2 regions of the Veillonella sp. LMAG:90 genome follow, and region 2 is predicted to be linked to the other one. Evidence: riboswitches for the same ligand, from Rfam matches in the RefSeq annotation. Region 2 holds a riboswitch; the other holds the start of a gene.
What was found. Region 2 has a riboswitch for S-adenosylmethionine ahead of CCC71_RS03865 (MetQ/NlpA family ABC transporter substrate-binding protein). Riboswitches for the same ligand answer to the same signal wherever they lie in the genome.
Positions count from the first base shown of each region.

Region 1: linked by a shared signal. The riboswitch ahead of metK (methionine adenosyltransferase) and the one ahead of CCC71_RS03865 (MetQ/NlpA family ABC transporter substrate-binding protein) in region 2 are both predicted to bind S-adenosylmethionine.

Region 1 is NZ_NAND01000001.1:1,659,143-1,667,091, reverse strand. Features, by position in the region: gene coaD (pantetheine-phosphate adenylyltransferase) at 1-227, shown strand, start outside; gene CCC71_RS07340 (hypothetical protein) at 248-700, shown strand; gene CCC71_RS07335 (Rqc2 family fibronectin-binding protein) at 820-2,568, opposite strand; gene CCC71_RS07330 (YicC/YloC family endoribonuclease) at 2,733-3,614, shown strand; gene remA (extracellular matrix/biofilm regulator RemA) at 3,640-3,906, shown strand; gene gmk (guanylate kinase) at 3,915-4,541, shown strand; gene rpoZ (DNA-directed RNA polymerase subunit omega) at 4,548-4,760, shown strand; gene coaBC (bifunctional phosphopantothenoylcysteine decarboxylase/phosphopantothenate--cysteine ligase CoaBC) at 4,790-5,971, shown strand; SAM riboswitch class I at 6,031-6,129, shown strand; gene metK (methionine adenosyltransferase) at 6,184-7,374, shown strand; partial or broken gene CCC71_RS07300 (malolactic enzyme) at 7,739-7,949, shown strand, end outside.
Region 2 is NZ_NAND01000001.1:886,360-894,308, forward strand. Features, by position in the region: gene CCC71_RS03855 (cytidine deaminase) at 1-225, shown strand, start outside; gene CCC71_RS03860 (MetQ/NlpA family ABC transporter substrate-binding protein) at 460-1,290, opposite strand; SAM riboswitch class I at 1,378-1,469, opposite strand; gene CCC71_RS03865 (MetQ/NlpA family ABC transporter substrate-binding protein) at 1,537-2,370, opposite strand; SAM riboswitch class I at 2,522-2,613, opposite strand; gene CCC71_RS03870 (esterase-like activity of phytase family protein) at 2,894-4,237, opposite strand; tRNA gene CCC71_RS03875 (tRNA-Ser) at 4,439-4,529, opposite strand; gene CCC71_RS03880 (helix-turn-helix domain-containing protein) at 4,681-5,172, opposite strand; gene CCC71_RS03885 (carbon-nitrogen family hydrolase) at 5,403-6,188, opposite strand; gene CCC71_RS03890 (polysaccharide deacetylase family protein) at 6,390-7,202, shown strand; gene CCC71_RS03895 (phosphodiester glycosidase family protein) at 7,219-7,949, shown strand, end outside.

The DNA.
Region 1 (7,949 bases), 770 kb from region 2:
GCTTGCGAGCGCTTGCTGATTTTGAATATGAATTCCAACGAGCTTTATTTTCAAAGTTTTTGGATGACGATATTGAAACCGTTTTTATCATGACGAATAATAAGTATTCATTTGTCAGTTCCACGGGAATTCGCGAATTAGCGCGATTTAATGGTCGTCTTGACGGCTTAGTTCCGGATGCAGTAAAAGAAGCGTTAGAAGCAAAATTTGCGAATCGTAGTGAATAGTACTAATAGGAGTGGCGAGAATGAAAACAGAAAAACTTTTAGAAGATTTGGAAAATTTAATTGAAACCAGTGGTCGCATTCCTATGACCACCAAACGTGTCATTGAAGAAGAAGAAATTATGCGTGTCTTAGATGCCATTAATGAATCTTTGCCGTTGGAGCTTGAAGAATCCCGCCGTATTATGGCTGAAAAAGATAAAATTTTGGCAGATGCACAGCGCCAAGCCGATACTTTGATTGCTCAGGCCAAAGATTATATTGCAAAATTGACGGAAGAAAGCGAACTTGTTAAACAGGCTCAGACTCAGGCTAACCAAATTATTACTTTGGCTAACCAGTCTTCCGAAGAATTGAAAAACAGTTCGATTCAATATGCTCAAGATGTAATGCGTTATATTGAAAACAATTTGGAAAAAACTTTGGAAAGCTTGCGTCAAAACCGTGAAAGTTTAAAACAATCCAATCGCGATTAATTGCGTTACTTTTGGTGATTTGGTTGACAATGCCGGTCATTGTAAGCTTGAAATAAAGAAGCTCTCAGGAAGCATCCTTGCTATACTTGGTATAGGGGATTTCCTGAGAGCTTTTTTGCTTATTCGTAGAAATTTGTTTCTTTGTTTAATACCGGTTCTTTCGGGTCGATTACGGCTGTTTTCTGATTTGTATAAATAACAAAGCCTAATGGCGATGCGGGTGGTTTTTTTATAAATTTAACCGGGGTGTAATCGACGGCTACTTTGGAGGACTCGCGAGCCCGACTGAAATAGGCGGCATAGCGGGCGGCTAAGGTAAGCATTTCATCGGTTGGTTCACCGCCTTGCGTGCGTAAGATAACATGACTGCCTTGTACCTGCAAAGTATGGAACCACATATCATCAGGCTTGGCGAAACGATGGGTTAAATATTCATTCTGCTGATTGTTGCGACCGATGAAAATTTCACCGCCGTCAATTTGAAAATGCATGAAGTTATGTTTCGGTGCCTTATAACTAACCGGCTTTTTAGATTTTTTCAAAAGCCCGGCCTGTTCGCATTCATTGTAGATTTCTTGAACCGTTTCCTTGCTATCGGCAATGGTTAAACTGTATAAAACGGACTGAAGATAGTCAATGCGACGACTACTTTGCTCTAATTGATATAAACCGCTTTGTTTACGATTTTTTAACTTCGTATACAGTTTGTAATAATTTTGCGCATTCTCTACAACGGTTAATTCCGGCACGAGGGAAATGGTAATCGGTTCAACAGGGTTTACTAAAATATTGTCTAAGGTGATATTTGGTTCATATTGTGTATCGCGATAGGCGTTAATCATCAATAAATCGCCAAAAGCCTTATATTCATCGGCTTTGGAGCTATCGTTAAGTTCCGTTTCAATCTTACTGTGACGGAGTTCTTCTTTTTTGATAGCCTGTTCTAAAGTTCGTTCCAATTCACGCGTGGTCGTATTGATGCCGCCTTGTTTTACAACGGATACTTCAAGCGGTTGTGAGATGGAATCGTAGGTAGCCGTTAACTGACCGCCTTGCGCCAATAAATAGGTAAGGGGCACAGGGCTGTAGAACTTTTTATGGTTTGCGTTCTCGTATTCATATAATTGCTTGGCATCATTAATAGTCTCTTTTAAATTGATAAGAGCCGTTGCAATAGACGTAATTTGTTCCGCAGTAAGTGATGTAAACTCCGTTTTTTCGGTTACACCGGCGTCATAACATACTTCTTTTAACAGAGCCGGACCGAAACCGTTAAAAATGCGACGAATTGTTTCGGCTACGGTTCCTTGACCGAAGTTGTGAAGTAATTCGCCGATTTCTTCGTTATTGAACTCAAAAAGGCTGCCTCGTTCGCTGTTCGGCGGTAACTCATAAGTGAGTTTAGGCGCGATGGAACGTTCGCGGTTCATGAGCGGTGTAACGTGAATGAGCGCTTCCAGAATCTGGCCGTCTTGAACGAAAATGCAGTTGGAATATTTGCCCATTAGCTCAATGTAAATTCGATTCGAAATAAGGGAGCCGTCAAGAGCCAACTTATCCGCATTGATGCGCAGAATTCGGTCACCGTTCAATTGCTTGATTGCTGTAATACGAGCGCCTTCCAAATGTTTGCGTAAAAACATGCAAAGCGCAGTCGGTTCTTTAGGTAAATCCGTAATGCCGTGACTGAGATAACAAGCCGGCAAATTACCGGCTGTAATAACCAGGTCTTTATTACCTTGGTGAGTATTAACTTTTAAGACGATCGTGGTTTTATCTATTTGTAATAGCCGCTGGATTTGACCGGTCACTAATTGATCCGAAAGTTCTCTGGTCAAAACGGCTAAGGTTAAGCCATCTAAATTCATAAATTGCTCCTTTACTAAACATACTTATTATTTAAGTATATCACACTTATGACCTATTTGAACGCTTTACCCTATAGGCCTAACATGTTAAAATGTAAACAATAAGAAAATAATCTAAAAATAAGGAAAATTGACGAAAATTAAAGGAAAGGACCTATTTTATTATGAACAGCATGACGGGCTTCGGTCGTGGTATAGCCGCTGATGAGGCGTTACAGATTACAGTTGAAATAAAAACGGTTAATTCAAGGTTTTTGGATTTGCATATTAATATGCCGTCCACGTTGATTTTTTTTGAAAATGAGCTGCGCCGTCAGATTAAAAGTGTATTGCAACGCGGTAAAGTGGAAGTCAATATTTCGCTACGCAATACACGGGATCGGGAAAAAGTTTTTACCGTGAATGAATCATTGGCATTGCAGATTCGCGAGTTTTTGGTAAAAAACGGTTTTGCTCAAGATATTAAAAAAGTGGCCTTGCGAGATATGATGACCGTATCTCAGGATTGGCTTCTTTTGGAGGATGTCCCTTTTGAAGAATCGAAACTTCAAGAAACGGCTTTGAAGGCATTAGGTGATGCTCTCGCCGGCGTAATAACCATGCGGGCGGCCGAAGGGGAACATTTAGCAAACGAAATTGAAAGTCGTATAACAAAACTGGAAGATGTGCTAAAAGCCGTAGATGCCAACAAAACAGCAGCTGTAAAGAAATATGAAACACGTTTGCAGCAACGCATTGAAGCAACCTTGGCTAAAACTGATTTAGATATCAACATGGATAGATTTTTGCAGGAAGTAGCCATTATGAGTGACAAAACAGATATTACAGAAGAAATTGTACGTTTTGGCTCACATGTGGTACAATTAAAAGACACACTCAAAGAGAATCAACCGATTGGCCGTAAATTAGATTTCTTGTTACAGGAAATGAATCGTGAAGTAAATACGATGGGATCAAAAGGATCTGATTTAGAGATTACTGACCGCGTTGTAGTATTGAAATGTGAATTAGAGAAGATTAGAGAGCAAATTCAAAATATAGAGTAGGTAGTAGAGTAAGGAGTCACTAAGTATGAATACAAAACTTTTAAACATCGGGTTTGGTAATATGGTTTCAGCAAATCGCCTCATTGCGATTATCAGTCCTGAATCGGCTCCTATTAAGCGAATGATTCAAGATGCTCGTGAAAAGAGCGTACTCGTTGACGCCACATATGGTCGTAAGACTCGTGCCGTTCTGGTTATGGACAGCGGTCAAATCGTTTTATCCGCTATCCAACCGGAAACCGTAGCACATCGTATTGTACAGGCTACACCGTCTGAAACAACGGAAGCGTAGGTGTTATTATGTCGGATAGAGGAATCTTAATTGTCTTATCCGGCCCTTCGGGTGCGGGTAAAGGCACAATTTGTGCGGCCCTTCGCCAGCAAATGCCTAATCTTGTGTATTCCGTATCGATGACAACTCGTGCACCTCGTGTCGGTGAAGAAGAAGGGGTTAGCTACTTTTTTAGAGATAAAGAAGAGTTTCAGCGTTTAATTAAAGAAGATGCATTTCTTGAATATGCACAGGTGTACGACAATTTTTACGGTACTCCCAAACAACATGTAATGGACTTGTTGTCAGAAGGTAAGAGCGTTATTTTGGAAATTGATATTCAAGGTGCTATGCAAGTTAAAGAGCGCTTTAGCGAAGCCGTTTTTATTTATATCGTACCGCCGTCTTTAGATATTTTATCGAATCGTTTGCGCGATCGCGGGACGGATGCGGCCGATGTCATTGATAAGCGCTTATCGAAAGCCAGTTCGGAACTTGCGTTGGCTCACCGCTATGACTATATCGTCGTAAATGATGTGTTGCCCGATGCGGTTGAAAAAGTTGCGTCTATTTTACGAGCTGAAGCTTGCAAAATTAAACGAAATAAAGAAAAAATCCAGTACATTTATAAACAGTATGGTGGGAAAAAGGAGTAATGCGTTATGATGGTAAAACCTTTATTAAAGGACTTGGAAAAACATGTAGACAGTAAATACACTTTGGTTACTTTGGCAGCGAAACGTGCTCGTGAGCTTACCGATGGTGACCATGCTTTAGTATCCGGTCTCGACACAGATAAACCGGTATCGGTAGCATTACATGAAATTGCGGAAGATAAAATCGGTTTTACACGTACCAAAGACGGTATTAAATAATTAAATTTTAATTCCAACAGGGGCAGAGGATGAAAAATAAACACATAATTGTAGGCGTATCGGGCGGTATTGCTGCCTATAAAGCTGTTGAGGTGGTTAGTCGCTTACGTAAATTGGGCGCGGAAGTTAAAGTCGTTATGACAGAAAACGCCACCAAGTTTGTATCACCTATGACTTTCGGCGAAATCAGCGGCCATCCGGTGGCTGTTAAAATGTTTGAAGATGTACATGATTGGAATGTGGAGCATATTTCGTTAGCCCGATGGGCCGATGCCTATTTAGTGGCACCGGCTACGGCTAATGTGCTTGGCAAAATGGCAGCCGGAATTGCTGATGATATGTTGACTACGCAGCTATTGGCTACCGAAGCGCCTATTTTCTTATGTCCGGCCATGAATACTAATATGTATGAAAACCCGATAACACAGCGTAATATGAATACCTTACGCGAGTTGGGCATGCATATTTTGGAAGCCGACAGCGGTCACTTGGCTTGCGGTATAGTCGGTAAAGGTCGTTTGCCGGAACCGGCAAAGATTGTGGAATGGTTATCCTTCCATATGATGAAAAGTGATTTGCTGGAAGGTAAAACCGTAATTGTAACGGCCGGCGGTACGCAGGAAGCTATCGACCCGGTTCGCTATATCGGCAATCGTTCCAGCGGCAAAATGGGTTATGCTGTGGCCGAACAAGCAGCTTTGGCCGGGGCTCGTACGATTTTAATATCTGCACCGAGCGCATTGCCGGTGCCGTATGGCGTGGAATTTGTGCCTGTTGATTCGGCTCGCGATATGGAAGAAGCCGTTAACAGTCGTTATGAAGATTGTGATGCCGTTATTATGGCGGCAGCTGTAGCCGATTTCCGCGTGGAGAACATGGCAGATACCAAAATTAAGAAAATGGATACCTTAGAGCTTAAACTCGTTAAGAATCCGGATATCTTGAAAGGTCTAGGTGCGAATAAAACTCATCAAAAACTTATCGGCTTTGCAGCGGAAACACAAAATGTCATCGAGTACGGCAAATCAAAAGTACTTAACAAAAATCTTGATATGCTCGTAGCTAATGATGTAAGCAAACAAAATGCAGGCTTTAACGTTGATACCAATGAAGTTACTTTTATTTATCCGGGTGGTCAAATTATGCAATTGCCACTTATGACAAAAAGTGATGTCGCTAAGCGAATTATTTCAGCCTTGGCAGAATTGTAATTCCATAGTATAATAAATCAGTGATATAAACTATCACAATTAAATTAATAGTAATTTTTGTCTCATCAAGAGTAGTGGAGGGAAAGGCCCTGTGAAGCTACAGCAACCATTCATGTGAAAAGGTGCTAAGTCCGACGGTATATGCCGAAAGATGGGGTTATATTCCTCATCGCTTGGCTGATGAGGAATTTTTTTATGGAGGTAAAGGGTAAATGGCTGAAAAACATGTATTTTTCACATCTGAATCCGTAACGGAAGGTCATCCAGATAAAATCGCTGACCAAATTTCAGACGCCGTACTTGATGCGATTATTGCGCAAGATCCAACGGCACATGTAGCATGTGAAACACTTGTAACAACAGGTCAAGTTCATGTAGTGGGTGAAATTTCCACTAACTGTTATGTAGATATTAATCATATTGTTCGTGAAACGATTCGCGAAATCGGGTACACTCGTGCTAAATACGGTTTTGACTGCGATACTTGCGGCGTTAATGTAGCTATTGACGAACAATCTGCCGATATCGCTATGGGTGTAGACGATGCGTTGGAAACTCGTGAAGGCGGCGCAGATAAATTTGATAAAATCGGTGCCGGCGACCAAGGGATGATGTTCGGTTATGCAACTAACGAAACCGAAGAATTCATGCCAATGCCGATTGCTCTTGCACATCGCTTATCCCGTCAATTGACCAAAGTTCGTAAAGACGGCACTTTGCCTTACCTTCGTCCGGACGGTAAAACTCAGGTAACTGTTGAATACGTTGACGGCGTGCCTAAACGTATTGAAACCATCGTAATTTCCACGCAGCACGGTCCTGAAGTATCCCGTGAACAAATCGAAGCAGACCTTAAAGAATTGGTTATCAAACCGGTATTACCGGAAGGTTTTGTTGATGAAAACACTAAATTCTTCATTAACCCAACCGGTCGTTTCGTAATTGGCGGTCCGCAAGGCGACGCCGGCTTAACAGGTCGTAAGATTATCGTTGATACTTACGGCGGCATGGCTCGTCACGGCGGCGGTGCATTCTCCGGCAAGGATCCTACAAAAGTTGACCGCAGTGCGGCCTATGCAGCTCGTTACGTAGCTAAAAACATCGTAGCAGCCGGTCTTGCCGATAAATGTGAAATTCAGATTGCTTATGCTATCGGCGTAGCTAAACCTGTATCCATCATGGTAGAAACTTTCGGTACCGGTAAAATCTCCGAACAGCAAATCGGCGAACTCGTTAAGAAACATTTTGACCTTCGTCCGGCCGGCATTATTGAAATGCTTGATTTGCTCCGTCCAATCTATCATCAGACGGCAGCTTACGGTCACTTTGGTCGTACCGATGTTGATTTGCCTTGGGAACACACTGATAAAGCTGATGTTCTTCGCAAAGAAACGGGTTTATAATTAAATAATCTGAAATTAAACAGAGTAAGTTTTAAATGGCTTATATTTTAACAAGCTGAGTTTAATTTCAAATCTATAGAGCAGAGATTGTATCATTGATACGGTCTCTGCTTTTTTGATAGACATTATTACTTACTCTGCCGGATACTTTTTTATGCAATTTGTGAAATTGTTTTCTTTATTAAAAAGGTGTTTGACCATGGTGGTAATATTTATTGTATAATTAAAGAAGAGAAGTTTAAATATATCGATATAGCATGTTTTGATACTGAATTAGTTTATCAATTATCGGCGTTCATAATACCCTGATAACGTATGTAATTTTTTGTTTTTGAATTAGCGGTAATTCAGAAGGAGGATTTATATGAAAAATGCATATGATATTATTAATGACCCTTTTTTGAATAAGGGAACGGCATTCAGTGCTGAAGAACGTGAACTATTTAAGTTAAATGGTATGATTCCCGACAAAATTCAGACCATTGAAGAGCAGGCCGCTCAAGCATATCAAGCTATGTCTATGAAAACTAACGATGTGGATAAACGCCATTTCCTAATGAAGGTGTTTAGCCATA
Region 2 (7,949 bases):
CGAGGCGCCATTCAGACGGCAATTGCCAAAGGCTATACGACATTTAAGGCTATTGCCATTGTAGGTCTGAAAAGTAATCCGTGCATGCCTTGCGGCGCCTGTCGTCAGGTGATGTTAGAGTTCGATATTCCGCAGATTTTGCTGGAAGATGAAGCAGGACAGATTATAAGCTATACCATGGACGAAATGTTACCACATAGCTTCGGACCGAAAGATTTGGAGTGATGTGGTGAGCACTAAGTACTTTGTAAATGCGTCCTGTTCGGCGGCTGTGAATTTTACTTCGTAAAATTTTACGCCGCGAACTAAGAGATTCACACATGTTTATGCGTCGCTTACGCTCCTTTAAACATGGTTCACTACTTAAAAAAAGCCCGCTGAAGTGTTCAGATGAGAAGCACTTCAGCGGGCTTTTAGTTGTTAGTTGTATTTGTTGTTGTTTTTAAATTATCTTACGACTTAGAAAGCAGGTAAGATAGCGCCTTTGTATTTATCTTCGATGAATTTTTTAACTTCAGGAGATTGTAAGGCTTTCATTAATTTCTGGATTTCAGGACGATTTTCGTCGCCTTTACGTACCGCTACGATGTTAGCATATGGGGAATCTTTATCTTCTAAGTATAAAGCACCTTTAAGAGGATCAAGACCGGCTTCCAAAGCGTAGTTAGTGTTGATAACGGCAATAGCTACGTCATCCAAGCTGCGTGGCAATTGAGCGGCTTCGAGTTCTACGAATTCAAGATTCTTAGGGTTGGAAGCGATATCAGCTTTGGTAGCATAAATGTTGTTAGGATCTTTCAAAGTGATGAGACCGGCTTTTTGTAATAAGATAAGGGCACGGCCGCCATTACTTGGGTCATTCGGAATTGCTACTTTAGAGCCGTTAGGTAAAGCTGCATTTAAGTCTTTATCGGTAATCGTTTTGGAGTAAACGCCCATTGGTTCAACATGAACTTTACCGGCGGATACTAAATCCATTTTATGTTCGCTGATGAATTTTTCAAGATATGGCACGTGCTGGAAGAAGTTGGCATCCAACTCTTTGTCGTTAAGAGCCATATTAGGTTTTACATAATCGGTGAATTCTACAACTTTAAGTTCAATACCTTCTTTTTCCAATAACGGTTTAGCTTGTTCCAAAATTTCACCATGTGGAACCGGTGATGCACCAACCGTAATCACTGTTTTACCGGATGTACCGGCGGATGTGTTGTTGTCGCTGCCGCAACCGGCCAATAGTAAGGCACTCCCCAAAATAGCAGCGGCTGCTAACGAAAATAATTTTTTCATGTCTCTACCTCCTCAAAATAGAAAAACTGCACGAAATGTATCGGAATAAAAAAGGCGGCTCGGTAAAACCGAGTCGCCTACATTTACTTCGTATCTCTCGGTATATACCGCAGGATTTAGCACCATCGAATGGTTGCCGGATTTCACAGGGCCAGTCCCTCCATCACTCTCGATAACAGTCCGTATTTAATTCTTTCGTTAGTATACCATGAGGGGACAAAATTGTAAAGAGAAAAGAAGAACAAATTAGAATGCCGGTAAGATAGAGCCTTTGTATTTTTCTTCAATAAACTGTTTGGTGTCAGGAGAATGAAGAGCTTCTACCAATTTTTTAATTTCAGGGCGATTTTCATCACCGGGACGAACGGCAATTAAATTAGCATATGGCGAATCTTTGGAATCTAAGAACAACGCATCGGCTAATGGATTTAAATTAGCACCCAAGGCATAGTTGGCATTAATAGCGGCAATATCTACGTCATCAAGGGTTCTTGGTGTTTGAGCCGCTTCTACTTCAATAATGTCTAAGTTCTTAGGATTGGCAACAATATCCAATTTAGTGGAATAAATGTTATTAGGGTCTTTTAACGTAATGAGACCGGCTTGTTGTAATAACTGTAAAGCACGTCCTGTGTTGGTCGGGTCATTAGGAATCGCCACTTTACCACCGTTTGGCACGGCTTCTTGTAAGTTTTTGTCTTTGATTTTATTGGAGTATAAGCCCATCGGTTCGATATGCACGGCACCGGCAGACACAAATTTCATATTATGCTCTTCTTCAAACTTCTTCATGAACGGGATATGTTGATAGAAGTTCGCATCGATTTCTTTATCATTTAAGGCGAGGTTAGGTTTGATGTAGTCGCTAAATTCGATGATTTTAAGGTCTACCCCTTCTTTGGCCAATTTGTCTTTTACATGTTCCAGAATTTCAGCGTGTGGAACCGGTGAAGCACCTACGGTTAAGGTTACTTTTTTGTCAGAACCGGCCGCGGCATTGCCTTGATCAGTGCCACATCCCGCGAGTAGTAAGGCGCTGCCTAATACGAAGGTAGCAGCTACGGATAAAAATTTCTTCATGTTAAAACTCTCCTTTTGTCTCAAATACTATAATAAAAATAATATAACAATAATTGAAATTCATGGTTATCCTGTATCCCCAAATACAAAATAGTAAGCGATGGGTAATAAAAAAACGATGCCCTTGTATTCCCAAGTCATCGTTACTTTGTTGTTATCTCTCGGGACATGCCGCAGGATTTAGCACCATCGAATGGTTGCCGGATTTCATAGGGCCAGTCCCTCCATCACTCTTGATAATATCGCTATTGAATTTCTTGAGGCTGATTATAGCATGAGTAAATCACACTTGTAAAGTAGGAAATTTAAAATTTACTATTTTTTTGAAAAATACAGATGTTTTGTCATGCTGGCAAGGTTAATGAAAGCCCTGCCGTAAAGGCTTGAGTTAAGTCCCGCAGTTAAAATAACAGGGACAAACAAAAAGAGCAACAACGAGGAATTGTTGCTCTTTTTGCTTAAATTGTAGGTATTGAAAAGATTCTACGTACCAAAGCTTTTGAGGTTGATTGAGGTTAGGGTATTATAAAGCTTTTGGTAATGTGAAGAACCAAATCTGGCTTTGTTGTTCAGCCGGAGCGTTTTGTTTCAAGCTGATAGTTACATCATGAGGTGCTTTGTCTTCGTCATAAATCATAACTTGTTTGTCAGCATCGTAGGTGTAATCATCTACTTCAGCATCTGCTACCGCTTTGTCTTCTACGTTGATGTCTATACCGAAGTCGTTGTCGTTAACAACTACGATAGTTTTGCGGTCTGGCATGAGAGCTAGACCTTCGGCTTTTTCAATATCCCAGCCCTGAGCGCGTAAGTCGAGTACGAGCTCTTTCTTAGCCGGTACGATTTGACCGTCTAAAAGACCGAGTTCGAGGTTACCGTTGTTAGGAATGGCGGTAGCACCGTTAAGGTCTACTTTGTAGATAAGATTCTGCATTTTGCCGTTTTGTTTGCCTTGTTCGATCATGAGGAACTGGCCGTTGCCGATAGACGTAATATCGCCGATTTTGGCAGCGCCGGTGTTTTTATAACCGGTGTCTACAGGGTAAGCATACATAGTAGTAGCTTTCGTTGTAGGATCGAGTTCAACGATGCGGATATATTTAGCTGTTTTGGCTGTTTTGCCGTCGATGTTCATCGGGCTTTGGATAAAGGCGAATACATGGCCGTTTTCATCGACCGTAACGCCTTCACTGCCGCGATTTGGAACACGGTTAGCTAAAATGGTAGGAAGGCCCTGGCCGGGACCGTATTTTTCAAGGATATTGCCTTTTTTATCGACTTTGGCTACGAATGGACCGTATTCGTCACTAATCCAGAAGTTGCCGTCTTTGTCGAGGGAAATACCTTCCGTATCAAGACCGTTTACGTCAGTGCCCAAGTTATTCATGTTGAAGTCTAAAGCCACTTCGTTAGTGGAACCGGTGAGGCCGGATGGAACCGGTTTGCCGGAGATGGCTTTACCGTTTACTTTGAGCGGAATGGATTTGATGATGTCCGCACGATCTTTGGCGGGATCCACTTTGATGATACCGATGCTTGGTGTGAAATCAGGGGTAGGGAAGAACTTCCCGGACATTTTTTTACCGTTTTTCACATAGGTTGGAATGTCGCCGTTAGGACCGCGGTCGGTGATGGCATAGAATTCAATCGTGCCGTCTTTGTTGATGGATTTCAAAGCAAGGGCGGAGCCGTAACCGGGGTTGATTTTGTGGTTAAAAACAGTTTCGTTGCCGGCATAAGGCAACTGGAATTTGTCTGCGTTAACGATGTAGGACGTTGTTTGAACGCCGTCAGCCGCAAAGCCAAGGCCTCCCATAGTTGTAAGCGTCATACCTAGGGCGAGTAAGCATTTCCATTGTTTTTTCATTGTTATCATGCACCTCCAGAAAATTATGCAGTTCGCATATGTAAGCTGATTATATCAAGAGATTATCAATGAATGGTAATGGAAACGTAAGGAGTATGTAAAAAATAAGGAGTGGTTATATATAAAAAAGTTGATGTAAAGTAGAATGCGAGTAGACATAAAAAAAGCACTGCCTGACTAATCAGACAGCGCTTTTAGCTCTGGCGGAGAGAGAGGGATTTGAACCCTCGGTACGGTATCACCGCACACATGATTTCCAATCATGCTCCTTAAGCCGCTCGGACACCTCTCCACGTCGTGTAACGTACTTTAATAGTATAAGGGAAAGTAAATAACTTGTCAATCACGAAAATAAAAAATTACGAAGATTTTTGTACAGGGCTTAGGGTAGCATATTAGTTGTTAATGGAACATCCTATAAGAATTCACTCTGCTATGAGGAGTTAGGAATAGCTGTGAATTTTCAGTCGATAGTAAGCAAAGTAGACATCTTCTTTTGAAAAATCAAATAAATCTTTTAGTGTAACTTCCAGCACATTGGCGAGGGTAAGCAAGATATCAAGTGTTACACCTTCAATTTGATAGCCCCGTTCCAGTTTTGAAATATAACTGACACTGATTCCTGTTTCCTTGGCTAAATCTTTTTGCAACCAGCCTTTTTCTTCGCGCAAATAGGCAATTTTATACCCTAAACAATTGAATAGAGCATTGCCCCGCGGAATGCCATCGTCAGGCATTTCTACGTGCCTTGGCGAGACAAATAACGGTGCCAGAGCCAAGGCTTCCGCACGATTCTCCAAACCGAATCTCGCTTTGCGTGCCAATATTCTTCGCTCTGTTCGTCTTTGAAAGCGCATCACGCCTTCATCTTCGGCTATTTGTGAATTTGTAAATTCCGGTGTAACATACTTTTGTTCTTTATCTTTTGGACTCACCACATACGCCTCCCCGTTGTGGTATATTCTAAGCAGAACCCTATGGATAGTCGTTGCTACGCGGCTGATTCATAATTTAGTTTAAGGCTAGAATATAAACATCATTAAAAAATGTATAATTCATAATAATGTCTTTATCATACGCTTTAATTGTTTGTTTGTCTAACAGTTTTTGGTTCTAATGGCGGGATAATTATGCTTATTATGTCTATGTCAGTCGTGTTTTACCCTTAATACAATTCCGGACGTCTATCTCTAAACACATTAATCTTATTGCGAATTTCCTGAATCACACTCAAATCAATGGTGCCCACGGCAATTTCTTCATCCTTGCCGAGGTGGAGAATTTCTTCGCCCCACGGATCGAGGAGCAGGGAGTTACCGGCAGCTTCCACTTTGCCAATGAAGCCGGATGAGTTCACCGCACATAAAAACATCTGATTTTCAATGGCGCGGACGGTGTTCAAAAGCTCCCAATGATGAAGACGCAAGGTAGGCCATTCGGCAGGTACGAAGAATAGATCCACTCCTTCGAGGGTCGTTTTACGAATGATTTCCGGGAAGCGGATGTCATAGCAAATGACGCTGGAGCAAGGAATATCATCGAGGAAGAAGCGATGCGTATGGTCGCCGCCTTGGAAGTATTGATCTTCTTTGGCCGGCGAAAAGCCGTGGATTTTATCGAATTCGGAGATGACATTGCCCTTACGGTCTACCACATAGGTCGTGTTATACACCTTATCGTTGCGCAAGATGGCTACGGAGCCACCCACGATATTCACGTCATGTTTTTTTGCCAGTTCGCTGAGCATAGTTTGGGTGCGTTCCCCGTTTTTGTCGGCATCCTGAGGAAGCTTTTCGGTCATCTTAAACCCGGTGTTCCATGTTTCGGGGAGAACAATAATATCCGGCTTTTGCTGTGCGGCCGTTTCAATCAACTCCGTGGCGTGGGCGTAATTTTGTTCCACTTCGCCGGCGGCGATATTCATTTGCACAAGGGCAATTTTCTTTTTCACAAGAGAGGACTCCTTTCGTTTTTTCAAAAAATAAAACTTCATCTGAGTCTTTTGCTATAATGTTATATTTATTATTCGAATATACTTCAAGTATAGGAGTCGATTTGATTCGGTGTCAATAGGCATAGGACAATTCTTTATGATATAATATAGAGTGCATAAATGTTTTTAGAAGACAATTGAATAAGTAGGAGGCTTATAATGAAACGTTTCATAATAGTCTTGGGATTGATGTGGGGCCTTATGATGTTAATCGCCGGCTGTGCGGCGGATAGTAAAGAACCGGCTCCGGAAGCAGCTAAACCGGCTGCGGTTAAGACAGAAACGACGGTGGCTACAGCAGTGCCTAAAGGGATTCCGGTACTCATGTATCACAAAGTGGGACCCGATGAAGACAATGATGCGGTAATTCGCGAGGATTTATTCCGCGCCCAAATGAAATTATTGCACGATAAAGGGTTCAACCCGATTACGATGGAACAATTAAATGACTACGTCCGTAACGGTAAAGCGGTGCCGGTTAAACCGGTGGTACTCACCTTTGACGACGGCTATGCCGATACCTACAGCATCGTGTATCCGGTGCTCAAAGAATACGGCTTCGCCGCGACGGTATTTGTAAATCCCGGCGATGTGGGGACCCGTTTGACGTGGGAACAAATTAAAGAAATGCAAAAAGGCGGCGTTACCATTGCCAGTCACGGCTATGATCATGTGCGCATGAACGAACTTTCGAAGAGTGAACAGCTTGATAATATTGTCAAAGCTCAAAAAGCTCTTAAAGACCAATTGGGTATCGACAATAAGTGGTTCTGCTACCCTTATGGGCGCCAGGAAGAGTATACTCAAAAAGCGGCCGAAGATAACGGTATTTTGCTCGCTGTAACTATGAATCCGGGTTGGGTTCACCACGGTGATAATCCGTATGCCTTGCAGCGCATCTGGATAGGTAATGCAGTGGATTTGAAGCATTTTGAAGAGCGTATTACCACGGAGGATTACACCGATTTATAATAGATAGGAGTAAAGGATGAAACGATTTTTTAGCAGAGGGTGGGTAAAATTTATACTCGTCATGTTTATTTTTACCGCTGTCACATCACCGATTGTGGTGCTGTTTGGCCCTTTTGATAATCTGAAACGAACCGTTGTGGGGGCGATTATGCGTTCGCGTCATCCACAGTACATTACTTGGTTGTTTAATCAAGACGAAATCAACATGATTCTCGGGACGGTGGGCACCGTGCGGAGTCAGGATTTATTTAAATTTAAAGCACGTGAAGATACGACGCTCAAAATGCGCCGCATTGAGTCTACCCGTTATGTGGGTTACGTTCTTGAAATTCCGGATCCGCGTCGTGTTAAAGTAGCGACGGCTAAAAACATTCAGGAAAAAGGGGAAACCGTAAGTAATATTGCCAAGGATAATGATGCGGTAGCCGCTATTAATGCAGGCGGTTTCCACGATCCGAACGGTACCGGTACGGGCCGTTTGCCATATGGCTTTATTATGCAGGACGGCAATTATGTTATCGGTAAGGACGTAGGTCCCGATGAAGCGGTTGATTTTGTCGGTTTTACGAAGCAAGGCAACTTAATCGCCGGTACCTATACTAAGACGGAATTGGCTGACATGGATGCGGCTGAAGGGATTACCTTCGGACCGCCGCTTATTGTGGACGGCCAAAAGATGATTACCGACGGTGACGGCGGCTGGGGCATCGGCCCGCGTACGGCTATCGGTCAGAAAAAAGACGGCAC